DNA from 2 places in the Variovorax sp. AC103 genome. Region 2 is predicted to be linked to the other one. Evidence: predicted binding sites of a transcription regulator. Region 2 holds the regulator's gene; the other holds the start of a gene.
The links. Region 2 encodes LexA, which represses DNA repair genes until DNA is damaged. Its sites were predicted from a motif close to ACTGTATNNNNATACAGT; they were not measured.

Region 1 (5,263 bases), on a different contig from region 2:
CCATTGCCACTGCCGCCATCGACATGCCCGGCTGCATGCAGCTGGCCACAGCGTTCGCCTTGAATTCGTCGCTGTGAATGCGACGTCGCCGACGTGTGCCGGCTTGCTGATCGGGGATAGTGCTCAGGTGTCCACCAAGAGTTGTTGATGGGGACTAGGCTCCTATGCTCCGAGCAGGCTTTCAAGATGGTTGGACAGGACGCTCACAGAGATGTGGCATTGGCTCCCGCGCAACTCGTCTGGCCATTCGTGGGCAGCGCTTGAAGCCCAATCTATTCGTCGCCTTGCCAATTGGTTGCCGGTTCTTCCGATGGTCAGCCCATGGATCGAAGGTCTGGAACGAAAGAGTGCTCTCGCGCCCTAGGAATTTCTCAGTGCGAGCGGCTCTTGAGCCGGCAAGGTCGTCCTACACCTTGTTCAAGCAGCAATGGCCGAGCCGAGTGGGAGGCGAACGCTGAACTCGGTGCCGTGTCCCTTTCCGTCGCAACGGACATCGACGAACCCGCCATGGGCGTGAACAAGATCCCTCACCAGCGAAAGCCCAACCCCGAAGCCGCCCTCCGACTGCTGAGGATTTTCTTGGGTGAACAGCTCGAAGATCACCGGAAGCAGGGAGGGATCGATGCCAACGCCGGTGTCCTCTACCTTTATCACCGCGTGATCGATCTCCACGGTGAAGCGAAGCCAGATCTTTCCGCCCGCGGGCGTGTACTTGATGGCGTTGTGGAGGAGGTTGAACACGATTTGGTGCAGCCGCTGACGGTCAGCCAGGAGGGGGACAGGCGCAGCGGGAACCAGGACGGACAGGGTTTGCTGCTTCTTCGCAGCGTCCGCAACCACAACGTTTGCAATATCCACGATCTCCGCGCCCAGGTCGAACGTGGTCTTGGTCAGGCTCAACTTTCCCGCCCCGAAGCGGACGACTTCCGCCAGATCGTCCATCATCCGATCGACCAAAATGACTTGCCGGTTGATTACGTCGACAGGCTTTGCCAGGTCATTGATCACCAGCCCCTTCTTGTCCATGATTTCGGCGGCAATGCGTGCCGGCCCCAGGGCGTTGCGAACTTCATGCACCAGGCGCCCAAAGAATGCGTCGCGTCCTTGAATGGTCTCGTGAGCGCGTCGAAGCCGGTTCTCCGTGGTCTCGATCTGCGCCCGCAGATTGGTTCGATCTGCCATGACCTTCACAAAGCCAACGTGCTGACCCTGGTCTCGCAGGGCGACCATGCTGCCCGTCACCCAAATGCGCGCGCCGTCCTTGCGCACATGCCAGCGGTCGTCTTCCGAGCGATGCGCAGAAACCGCGACTTGGCGTTCCAACTGAGGCAACCCCAGTTCGCGGTCCTCCTCAACGAAGAGCACGTCGATGAGTTGCCCCACGATCTCGCTCTCGGCATAGCCGAAGAGCGCCGCCGCGGCGCCTTGCCAAGACGTGATCACGCCTTCCGCATCGAGCAAAACGAAGGCGATGTCGGGCGACTGCTGCCAGAGCAGGGCCGCTGCTCTTGCCGGGTCGATTCCCTTAGCAGAAACAGCTGATCCCGTGGGGTCCGTTGGACGAGGGGCCTCGTTGTTGTATGCCGTCATACGCCTATCCTAGGCGGATCACAGGCCCGCGGCGAGCGATGCCCAGCTTCGGCGGCCATTCTCTGGCCACGGTTTCCTCGCCATGGGCGCAGGAAAACTGGTCAAGCGGCGAGGCGGTGCTCGTAGTACGGGCGCGCGCGGTCATCGAGGATTGCGTATTGGGCGTCCAGATTGCCTTTGTCCGGCCTTAACCAAGCGTCGATGTTCTCAAGCTTGAGTGGTATGGGGCAACGATCATGGCCGGCCGCCGCAATCTCTGGCGGCGGCTCATCCATGATGACGGCGAACGACAGCAGGTCTGGCTGTCCCGGCGCAGTCCACTTGGACCACAGGCACGCCAGCCACATGTCCTGCTCCGGCCTTGGCCTGAACTCAAGGACGGTGTCCTTGCCTTCAAGATCGACATGCTCATAAAAGGCATTGATCACCATGACACCGTGCGACACGCCAAATTGGCCCCGCCAAAACCCTTCGAGGTTGTCGCGCCGGGCGTTGTACGTACCCGGGTAGAGGAAATCGAATTTCTCGGGCTTGCCCGCTGACCTGCACTGGTAGCGCATCGGCTTGATCACCCGATGCCCGTCTTCCCAGATCATCACTGGCGCATAGACGCCCGGAAATATCCGCGCATCGCGTGGTTCTGGTTCGGCTCGCCTCAAGTCGGCCAGCTTGCCAAGTCCCCATTCCACCTTGGTTGTGGCGATGCGCACATCCTCGGACGCTTTCTTCGTCGTCTTGACTAGCAGCTTGCGCTGGCCATCGGCCAGGCGCTTGCGCTGAGCGAAAAGGTCTTGCTCGAGCTTGGTGGCTTGCTGGGTGTTGAATGCATCGATGAGGTGTTTGATGCCCCGCTCGTCCTCGTTCTCGGGGCTCATGAACGCGGCATCCATCGCCTTGGGATCTTGGTCTTCGGATTCGACTGGCGCTCGTAGTACAGCGCTGCGAAAGCGTCCAGCGTCAGCACGCCCCCGAACATCCGGAAGAACTGCTTGTAGTCGGCACGAATCTGGGCTGAGTAGCACATGCGTCACCTCCTGCGAATTCGCCCAGCGGGATTGCTGAGTTCGTTCATCTGGCCCGTACCGAGCGGCAAGAGGCCAACCAAATTTGTAAACCTTCTTGCTCAAGCTGCACGGCGCAGAGATACTGTACATCCATACAGTAATAGGAGCCTCGATGGCCATCTCCCTGTTGTGGGCTGATGGCGAAAACACGCCCCCAGTCCCACAGTCTTTCACGCCTTCCGGTGTGGCGCAACGCTGGCCCGTCGGGCTCCCGCACGCCGTGGAAGCGGCAATCTGGCGGGGTGATGCGCTCGGCTCGCCGGTCACGTCCACGCTCGGCACCGGCTTCGAGGCGCTGGACGCTGAGTTGCCTGGCAATGGCTGGCCGTGCCAGTCGTTGACGGAGGTCCTGCAGGTCCAGCCCTCTGTACTTGAATGGCGCTTGCTTGCCCCCGCGATGCGTGTCGTGGTCGCCCAGGGCAAGCAGATCGTCGTCGTCGGCCCGCCGAAGGCCCCGCATCTGCCCGGCCTGCGCCATCTCGGCCTGGATGAACGCCAGCTGGTGTGGGTCAACGCGGACAAGCCGGTGGAGCGCCTGTGGGCCACCGAGCAGCTCATCAAGGCCAACGCTGCGGGCATGCTGGTGAGCTGGCTGCCCCAGGCCCGCCAGGAACAGATCCGCCGCTTGCAGGTCTGCGCCCAGAGCTGCGACGGCCCGGTCATCCTGTGCCGGCCGGAGTCGGCCGCGCATGAAGCGTCGGCTGCGCCGCTGCGCCTGCAGGCCCGCCTGGGCGTCGACTGGGAACTGCACGTTCACCTGCTCAAGCGCAAGGGACCGCCGCATGAGGGCGAACTGCGCTTGCCCTCTATCCCTGGCGGGCTGGAAACGGTCCTGACGCCGCGCCTTCGCTACCCGAGCCGCCTGATCGCGGCCCGCCAGTGCAGGGAGCTCTCCCATGCTGTGGGCAGCCCTTCTTCCCGACAGCCTTCCGGACGACCCGCAGCGGCGCACTGAGGCGCTCGACGGGCTCGCGACGTGGTGTCTTCAGTTCACACCCCGCGTCGCTGTCCTCGAAGCGCTTTTGCAATGCCCGGCGGTCGTCATGGAGATGGAGCAGAGCTTGCGCCTGTTCGGCGGCAAGCGCCGTCTGGTCGAACGCGTGCGCGAGGAATCCAGGGACCTCGGCGTGCGGCAGTTGAGCTGGGCGCCGACGAGCCTGGCCGCGCTGGCCGTGGCCCGGGCTGGGCTGTCCAACGGCTTTGCCAAACCGCTCGCCCAGCTCCTCGACGCGCTGCCGCTTGAGACGCTGACGCAGGTAGCCACGCACCAGGCGACGCTGGCCCGGCTGGGCTGCCGAACCTTGGGCCAGGTGCGCGCGCTGCCGCGGGGTGGCCTGAGTCGGCGGTTTGACTCTCAGCTGCTGGCGACGCTCGACCAAGTCTATGGTCTGCGTCCCGAGACCTACCCCTGGGCGCAGCTGCCCGAGACCTTCCACGCGAAGCTGGAGCTCATGGCGCGGGTCGAGCACGCCCCCGCAATACTGTTCGGTGCGCGCCGTTTGGTGCTCCAGATGGCCGGCTGGCTCATGGCACGGCGCTCGGGCGTCACCGCCTTCACGCTACGCTGGTGCCATGACGCGATGCGCTCGAAGTCTGCGGGCGATGGCGGCGAACTTACCGTGCGCACTGCCCAAGCAACCCGTGACACGGAGCACCTGATTCGGCTGCTGGCCGAGCACCTCGACAAGGTCGAGCTGCTGGCGCCGGTCGGCGACCTAGAACTGCTGGCCACCGAGGTGCAATCGCTGGAGGAAAAGAGCTTCTCCATGCTGCCTGAGGCACGGCAGTCGGGAGAAAGTTTGGCGCTCGTGCTCGAGCGCATCGCGGCTCGTCTCGGGCCGGACCGGGTGCTGCGCCCCGTGATCCTCGAAGACCACCGAATGGAATGGATGTGCCGCTGGCGGCCTGCACCGGAGCCGGCACCGCGCGCAAGGAGCTGCATGGTCGAAGTGCCGCAGCCCACCTTCATCCTGGCGAAGCCGCTGCGCCTGGCGACACAGAACAACCGGCCGCTCTACCAAGGCGTGCTGCAGTTGCTCGCGGGCCCGCACCGGGTCGAAGGCGGCTGGTGGGATCGGACCACGCAAAGCGAAGAAGGAGAGCGGGTAGGCGAAGGAAAAGGAAAAGGGGAGGGCGCGCCTGCACCCGCGTCACCCGAGACCACTCGACACAGCGCCCGCGACTACTGGGTGGCCGTGAGTGAACACGCGGGCGTGCTGTGGATCTTCCAGATGCGCTTGGCAAAGGAAGGGACGGCGTGGTTCCTGCACGGCACCTTCGCCTGAGTGATCGCGTATGGAACTGCCCGACTACGCCGAACTCCGCTGCGTGAGCAACTTCAGCTTCCTGCGCGGTGCGAGCCAACCGGAGGAGCTCGTCGAACGTGCGAAGCAGCTCGGCTATACCGCCCTGGCCATTACCGACGAATGCAGCCTGGCCGGCGTGGTGCGCGCCCACGTGGCAGCGAAAGACCACGGCCTCAAATTGCTCATCGGCAGCCAGTTTCTCGTCGAGCCCGAGGATCTGGAACAGGATGCAACGCCGTTCACGCTCACCGTCCTTGCCTGCAATCTGGATGGCTACGGCAACCTCTCCGAGTTCATCACCAA
Region 2 (5,263 bases):
AGGCTATCCTGACCCGCCAGGACCATCCCAGCGGCACCGACCGGCTGGCCGAAGCCTGCGAGCAACTGGGACTGGACGGCGACGATATCGTGGTGAACGTCCAGGGCGACGAACCGCTGATCGACCCTGCGCTGATCGATGCCGTGGCGTCCACGCTGGCCAGCCACGCCGAAGCCGACATGAGCACCGCGGCCCACGCGATCGATTCGATCTCCGATTTCATGAACCCGAACGTGGTGAAGGCCGTGCTCGACGCGCAAGGCAACGCCATGTACTTCAGCCGCGCGCCCGTTCCATGGTGGCGCGACGGCTCCGCCAGCGGCGCAGCGCCGAGCGTGGTGCCCACGCCGGCGCCATTGCGGCACATCGGCATCTACGGCTACCGCGCGGCCTTCGTGCGCAAGTTTCCGTTGCTTGCGCCCGCGCCCGTCGAGGCGACCGAGGCGCTGGAACAACTGCGCGCGCTGTGGCACGGTCACCGCATTGCAGTGCATGTGAGCGATGTCGCGCCCGGTCCGGGCATCGACACGCCCGAAGACCTGGCGCGGGTCCGCGCCGTGTTTGCCGCAGGCCCCACCGCCTGAGAAAACCGCCGCCCCGGTGGGAAACGCGGGGATTTCTCGAGGGGCACGCATGCTATCCTCGAAGCAATTCCGCCTTGCCAAGCCCTCGGGCCGACGCTTGGTGCGACACAAAATCTAAGAACCGTCCGAGGACACCATGAGACTAATTTTGCTGGGCGCGCCCGGGGCGGGCAAAGGCACGCAGGCGGCCTTCATTTGCCAGAAATACAGCATTCCCCAAATCTCGACCGGCGACATGCTGCGCGCTGCCGTCAAGGCAGGCACGCCGCTGGGGCAACAGGCCAAGGCCATCATGGATGCGGGCGCACTGGTCAGCGACGACCTGATCATCAATCTGGTGAAGGAACGCATTGCCCAAGCCGACTGCGCCAGCGGATTCCTGTTCGACGGCTTCCCGCGCACCATTCCTCAGGCCGACGCCATGAAGGCAGCCGGCGTCAAGCTTGACTACGTGCTTGAGATCGACGTGCCCTTCAGCGACATCATCGAACGCATGAGCGGCCGTCGCTCGCACCCGGCATCGGGGCGCACCTACCACGTCAAGTTCAACCCGCCCAAGGTGGAAGGCAAGGACGACGTGACGGGAGAAGACCTGATCCAGCGCGAAGACGACAAGGAAGAAACCGTGGGCAAGCGACTGGACGTGTACAGCCAGCAGACGCGCCCGCTGGTGGATTACTACTCGGCCTGGGCCAAGGCCGACCCCGCCGCCGCGCCGAAGTATCGCGCCATCAAGGGCGTGGGCACGGTCGATGAAATCACCCAGCGTGCGCTGGCCGCACTGAGCAGCTGATTTCGCAGCCGCCCTCGGCCATTTGCACGGGGCGGCTTTTTCTCTTACCCGAGCAGTTCCAGCATCAGCGCGATGCGCGCCTTCACCGGCGTCAACGCGCCTGCGTCGCGCAACTGATCGCCTGCCTTCGGCAGGATGCGTCCATTAACGCATCGCGTGGCACGAATCACCGCCACACCTTCGGCCTGAGCCTTCAGCGCGGCTTCTTCGAGCGAATGGTGCAGCGTGCCGTTGCCGGTTGCCGCGAGCACCAGTCCTCGCGGCGGCTCAGCACCGTTGGACTGGACGAGCGCATCGATCAGCGCGCCACTGGCACCCGCGTAGCTCATGACGATCTCGACGCGAGGCCACCGCAAGCCGCTGGCGTCGAAGATCTTCGCCCTGCGAGACACAGCCGCTTCGGGCCATGCCCGGACCAGGCGCACTTCCCCTTCCTCCACATAGCCCACCGGCCCGGCATCGCCTGACGCAAAGGCTTCCAGCCGGTAGGTGTGGGTCTTCTGGATGTCCAGACCGCTGTGGATGGTTCCAGCGCACACCGCCGTCACACCCCGCGCGCCTGCAGTGACAGCAACGCCGATTGCGTCCCGGACGTTCTGGGGACCATCGGGCGCCAGCGCGGTCGCGGGTCGCATCGCGCAGGTCAGCACGACCGGCTTGGTCGCCGCCAGCACACTGTGCAGGAAGAAGGCTGTTTCCTCGAGCGTGTCCGTGCCGTGCGTGATCACAATGCCCGCGACGTCCGGTTGCGCGAGCCAATGCGCGCAGCGCTGAGCCAGCTTCTGCCAGACCTCGAAGGACATGTCCTTGCTGTCGAGCTGCGCCACCTGCTCAGCGACCAGCGTCACTCCGGCGGGCGGCTCGATGCCGCCCAACAGGTCGGCCACGCCCACCTGCCCTGCGGTGTAGCCGATGTTGTCGCCGCTGCTGGCAGCCTTGCCAGCGATGGTGCCGCCGGTACCCAGCACCACCACGCGGCGCACGTCAGGCAAAGGGGAATTGACCATGACTTGTCAACTTTTAAAAACTGGTTAAAAATACAGCTACTGGATATCTACCCAGTGCCGCAAGGAACCACACATGCAGTTCGCCGTGAAGCTTACAGCCCGCCAGCAGCAGATCCTGGACTTGATCCAGAGTGCCATCGCACGCACCGGTGCGCCACCCACGCGCGCCGAAATCGCCAATGAGCTGGGGTTCAAGTCGGCCAACGCCGCCGAAGAGCACCTGCAGGCGCTGGCCCGCAAGGGCGTGATCGAACTCGTCAGCGGCACCTCGCGCGGCATTCGCCTCAAGGGCGACGCCCTGCGCTCGCTCAACGAAACGCGCCACCGCGAAGGCGGCCAGTTCTCGCTCTCGCTGCCTGGCATGGCCCAGCTGGCGCTGCCGCTCATCGGCCGTGTCGCAGCCGGCTCGCCCATCCTGGCGCAAGAGCATGTGGACCAGACCTACTACGTCGAGAACACGCTGTTCCAGCGCCAGCCTGACTACCTGCTGAAGGTGCGCGGCATGTCGATGCGCGACGCCGGCATCATGGACGGCGACCTGCTCGCCGTGCAGGCCACCAAGGAAGCGCGCAACGGGCAAATCGTGGTTGCGCGGCTGGGCGAAGAAGTGACCGTCAAGCGCCTCAAGCGCAACAAGCAGGTCATCGAGCTGCACGCCGAAAACCCCGACTACCCGACCATCATCGTGCAGCCGGGCGAGCCCTTCGAAATCGAAGGCCTCGCGGTCGGGCTCATCCGCAACACCATGCTCATGTAGGCCCATGGCCTGCTGGCAACAGCACCTCATCCGGCCGCGACAGGTGGCGGGCGTATGGCGCGAAGTCGCCATCACCCTGTCGCGGCCGATTCAAGAAATCCTGCCTGTGTTCAACCTCATACTTTTTTGGAGTTCACATGGGAATCGCCCTCCTCGCCATCGCTGATTTCTGGATGCCGCTGCAATCGCTGGCCAACCGCCTGATTCCGGCGCGCCGACCCCACGCCAGGGATCGGCTCGACGCCAACGACACGTCCGCCGGATTGCGTTACGTGGCCGTGCGCCCCGCTTGCACCACCCGCGTCGGCAGCAACGCCACGGCGCCCGAGGTCGCCACGGCCCCTGCACGCCCCCTGCGCGTGGTTCGCGTGGTCGACGGCAAAGGCCAGCAGCGCAACAACCGCGTCGTGATCTCCGGGCGCATGGCCGACGTGTGCGACGAGCTCGACCGGCTGGCCGCCCTCGAAGCCGCAGAAACCCTGGCCACGCTCCACCGCTCGACGCGGCTGCACTGACGCAAAACGCCCCTGCCGAGGGGCCCGGAAGCCGCCGCGGGCCGGGTATCCAAACGTTCACTGGTGCGACATGCCAATGCTGCGAGGCACAATGGCACGCCATGAACATTGTGATCCTCGACGACTACCAGGACGCGGTGCGCAAATTGCGCTGCGCCGCCAAGCTGGACGCGTACGCGGCCAAGGTCTACACCAACACGGTGAAAGGCATCGGGCAACTGTCGGTTCGCCTCAAGGACGCCGATGTGATCGTGCTGATTCGCGAGCGCTCCCAGATTTCTCGCCAGCTCATCGAAAAGCTGCCCAAGCTCAAGCTCATTTCGCAGACCGGGCGCGTCGCCGGCCACATCGACGTCGCGGCATGTACCGAGCGCGGCGTGGCAGTGGCCGAGGGTTCCGGCTCTCCGCAGGCGCCCGCCGAACTCACCTGGGCGCTCATCATGGCCGCCATGCGCCGGCTGCCGCAGTACATCAGCAACCTCAAGCACGGCGCGTGGCAGCAATCCGGACTCAAGTCGGCGTCGATGCCGCCCAATTTCGGACTCGGCTCCGTGCTCAAGGGCAAGACCCTGTGCATCTGGGGCTATGGCCGCATCGGCCAACTCGTGGCGCGCTACGGTCAGGCGTTCGGCATGCAGGTCGTGATCTGGGGGCGTGAAGCCAGCTGCGCCAAGGCCCGATCCGACGGCTTCCAGGTCGCGCAGAATCGCCATGAATTCTTCGCCGCCGCCGACGTGCTGTCGGTGCATCTGCGGCTCAACGAAGAGACCAACGGCCTCATCACGCTGGAAGATCTCTCCCGCATGAAGCCGACGGCGCTGTTCGTCAACACCTCGCGCGCCGAACTGGTCGAAGCCGATGCCCTGCTCGCCGCGCTCAACCGCGGCCGCCCGGGGCTGGCCGCCATCGACGTGTTCGAGAGCGAGCCGCCGCTGCAGGGCCACGCGCTGCTTCGGCTGGAAAACTGCATCTGCACGCCGCACATCGGCTACGTGGAGCAGGAAAGCTACGAGAGCTACTTCGGCCAGGCGTTCGACAACGTCGTGAGCTACATCAACGGCAATCCCACCAACATCGTGAACCCGGGCGCGCTGCAGGTCCGCCGGTGAGCCCGGTCGCGCCGCAGCGCACGTCGCAACGTGCGCTCTGGGCGCTGCTCGCCGGCAACTTCGTGATCGGCACCGGCGTGATGGTGGTGCCGGGCACGCTCAATGAAATCAGCGTGTCGCTGTCGGTTGGCGTCGCCACCGCCGGGCAGCTGATCACGGCCGCCGCGGTGGTGATGTGCATCGGTGCGCCGCTGCTGGCCGCCGCGGTCGCGGGCTGGGACCGGCGCCAGCTGCTGGCCCTCACCATGCTCTGGTACGCCGCCGGGCACCTGCTCGCGGCCTGGATGCCGACCTTCGGCGCCCTCCTGCCGGTACGCATGCTCACGGTCATTGCGCCGGCCATCTTCACCCCGCAGGCCGCGGCGTGCGTCGGCATGCTGGTGCCGGCGGAGCAGCGCGGGCGCGCCGTCACCTTCGTCTTTCTGGGCTGGTCCATGGCCTCGGTGCTGGGCCTGCCCATCGGCGCGTTGATCGGCGGCCATCTGGGCTGGCGCATGG

Region 1: imuA (translesion DNA synthesis-associated protein ImuA) is a predicted target of LexA. The motif match lies at 2,736-2,753, and genes of this name have one in related genera.

Annotation. Positions count from the first base shown of each region.
Region 1 is NZ_CEEDFC010000012.1:206,955-212,217, reverse strand. It holds partial or broken gene AC0IYU_RS19180 (transposase) at 1-67, opposite strand, end outside; gene AC0IYU_RS19175 (PAS domain-containing sensor histidine kinase) at 418-1,590, opposite strand; partial or broken gene AC0IYU_RS19170 (SOS response-associated peptidase family protein) at 1,692-2,614, opposite strand; gene imuA (translesion DNA synthesis-associated protein ImuA) at 2,767-3,609, shown strand; gene AC0IYU_RS19160 (Y-family DNA polymerase) at 3,551-4,939, shown strand; gene AC0IYU_RS19155 (error-prone DNA polymerase) at 4,950-5,263, shown strand, end outside.
Region 2 is NZ_CEEDFC010000001.1:501,710-506,972, forward strand. It holds gene kdsB (3-deoxy-manno-octulosonate cytidylyltransferase) at 1-584, shown strand, start outside; gene adk (adenylate kinase) at 721-1,377, shown strand; gene AC0IYU_RS02280 (asparaginase) at 1,422-2,384, opposite strand; gene lexA (transcriptional repressor LexA) at 2,458-3,141, shown strand; gene AC0IYU_RS02290 (hypothetical protein) at 3,279-3,656, shown strand; gene AC0IYU_RS02295 (D-2-hydroxyacid dehydrogenase family protein) at 3,758-4,765, shown strand; gene AC0IYU_RS02300 (MFS transporter) at 4,762-5,263, shown strand, end outside.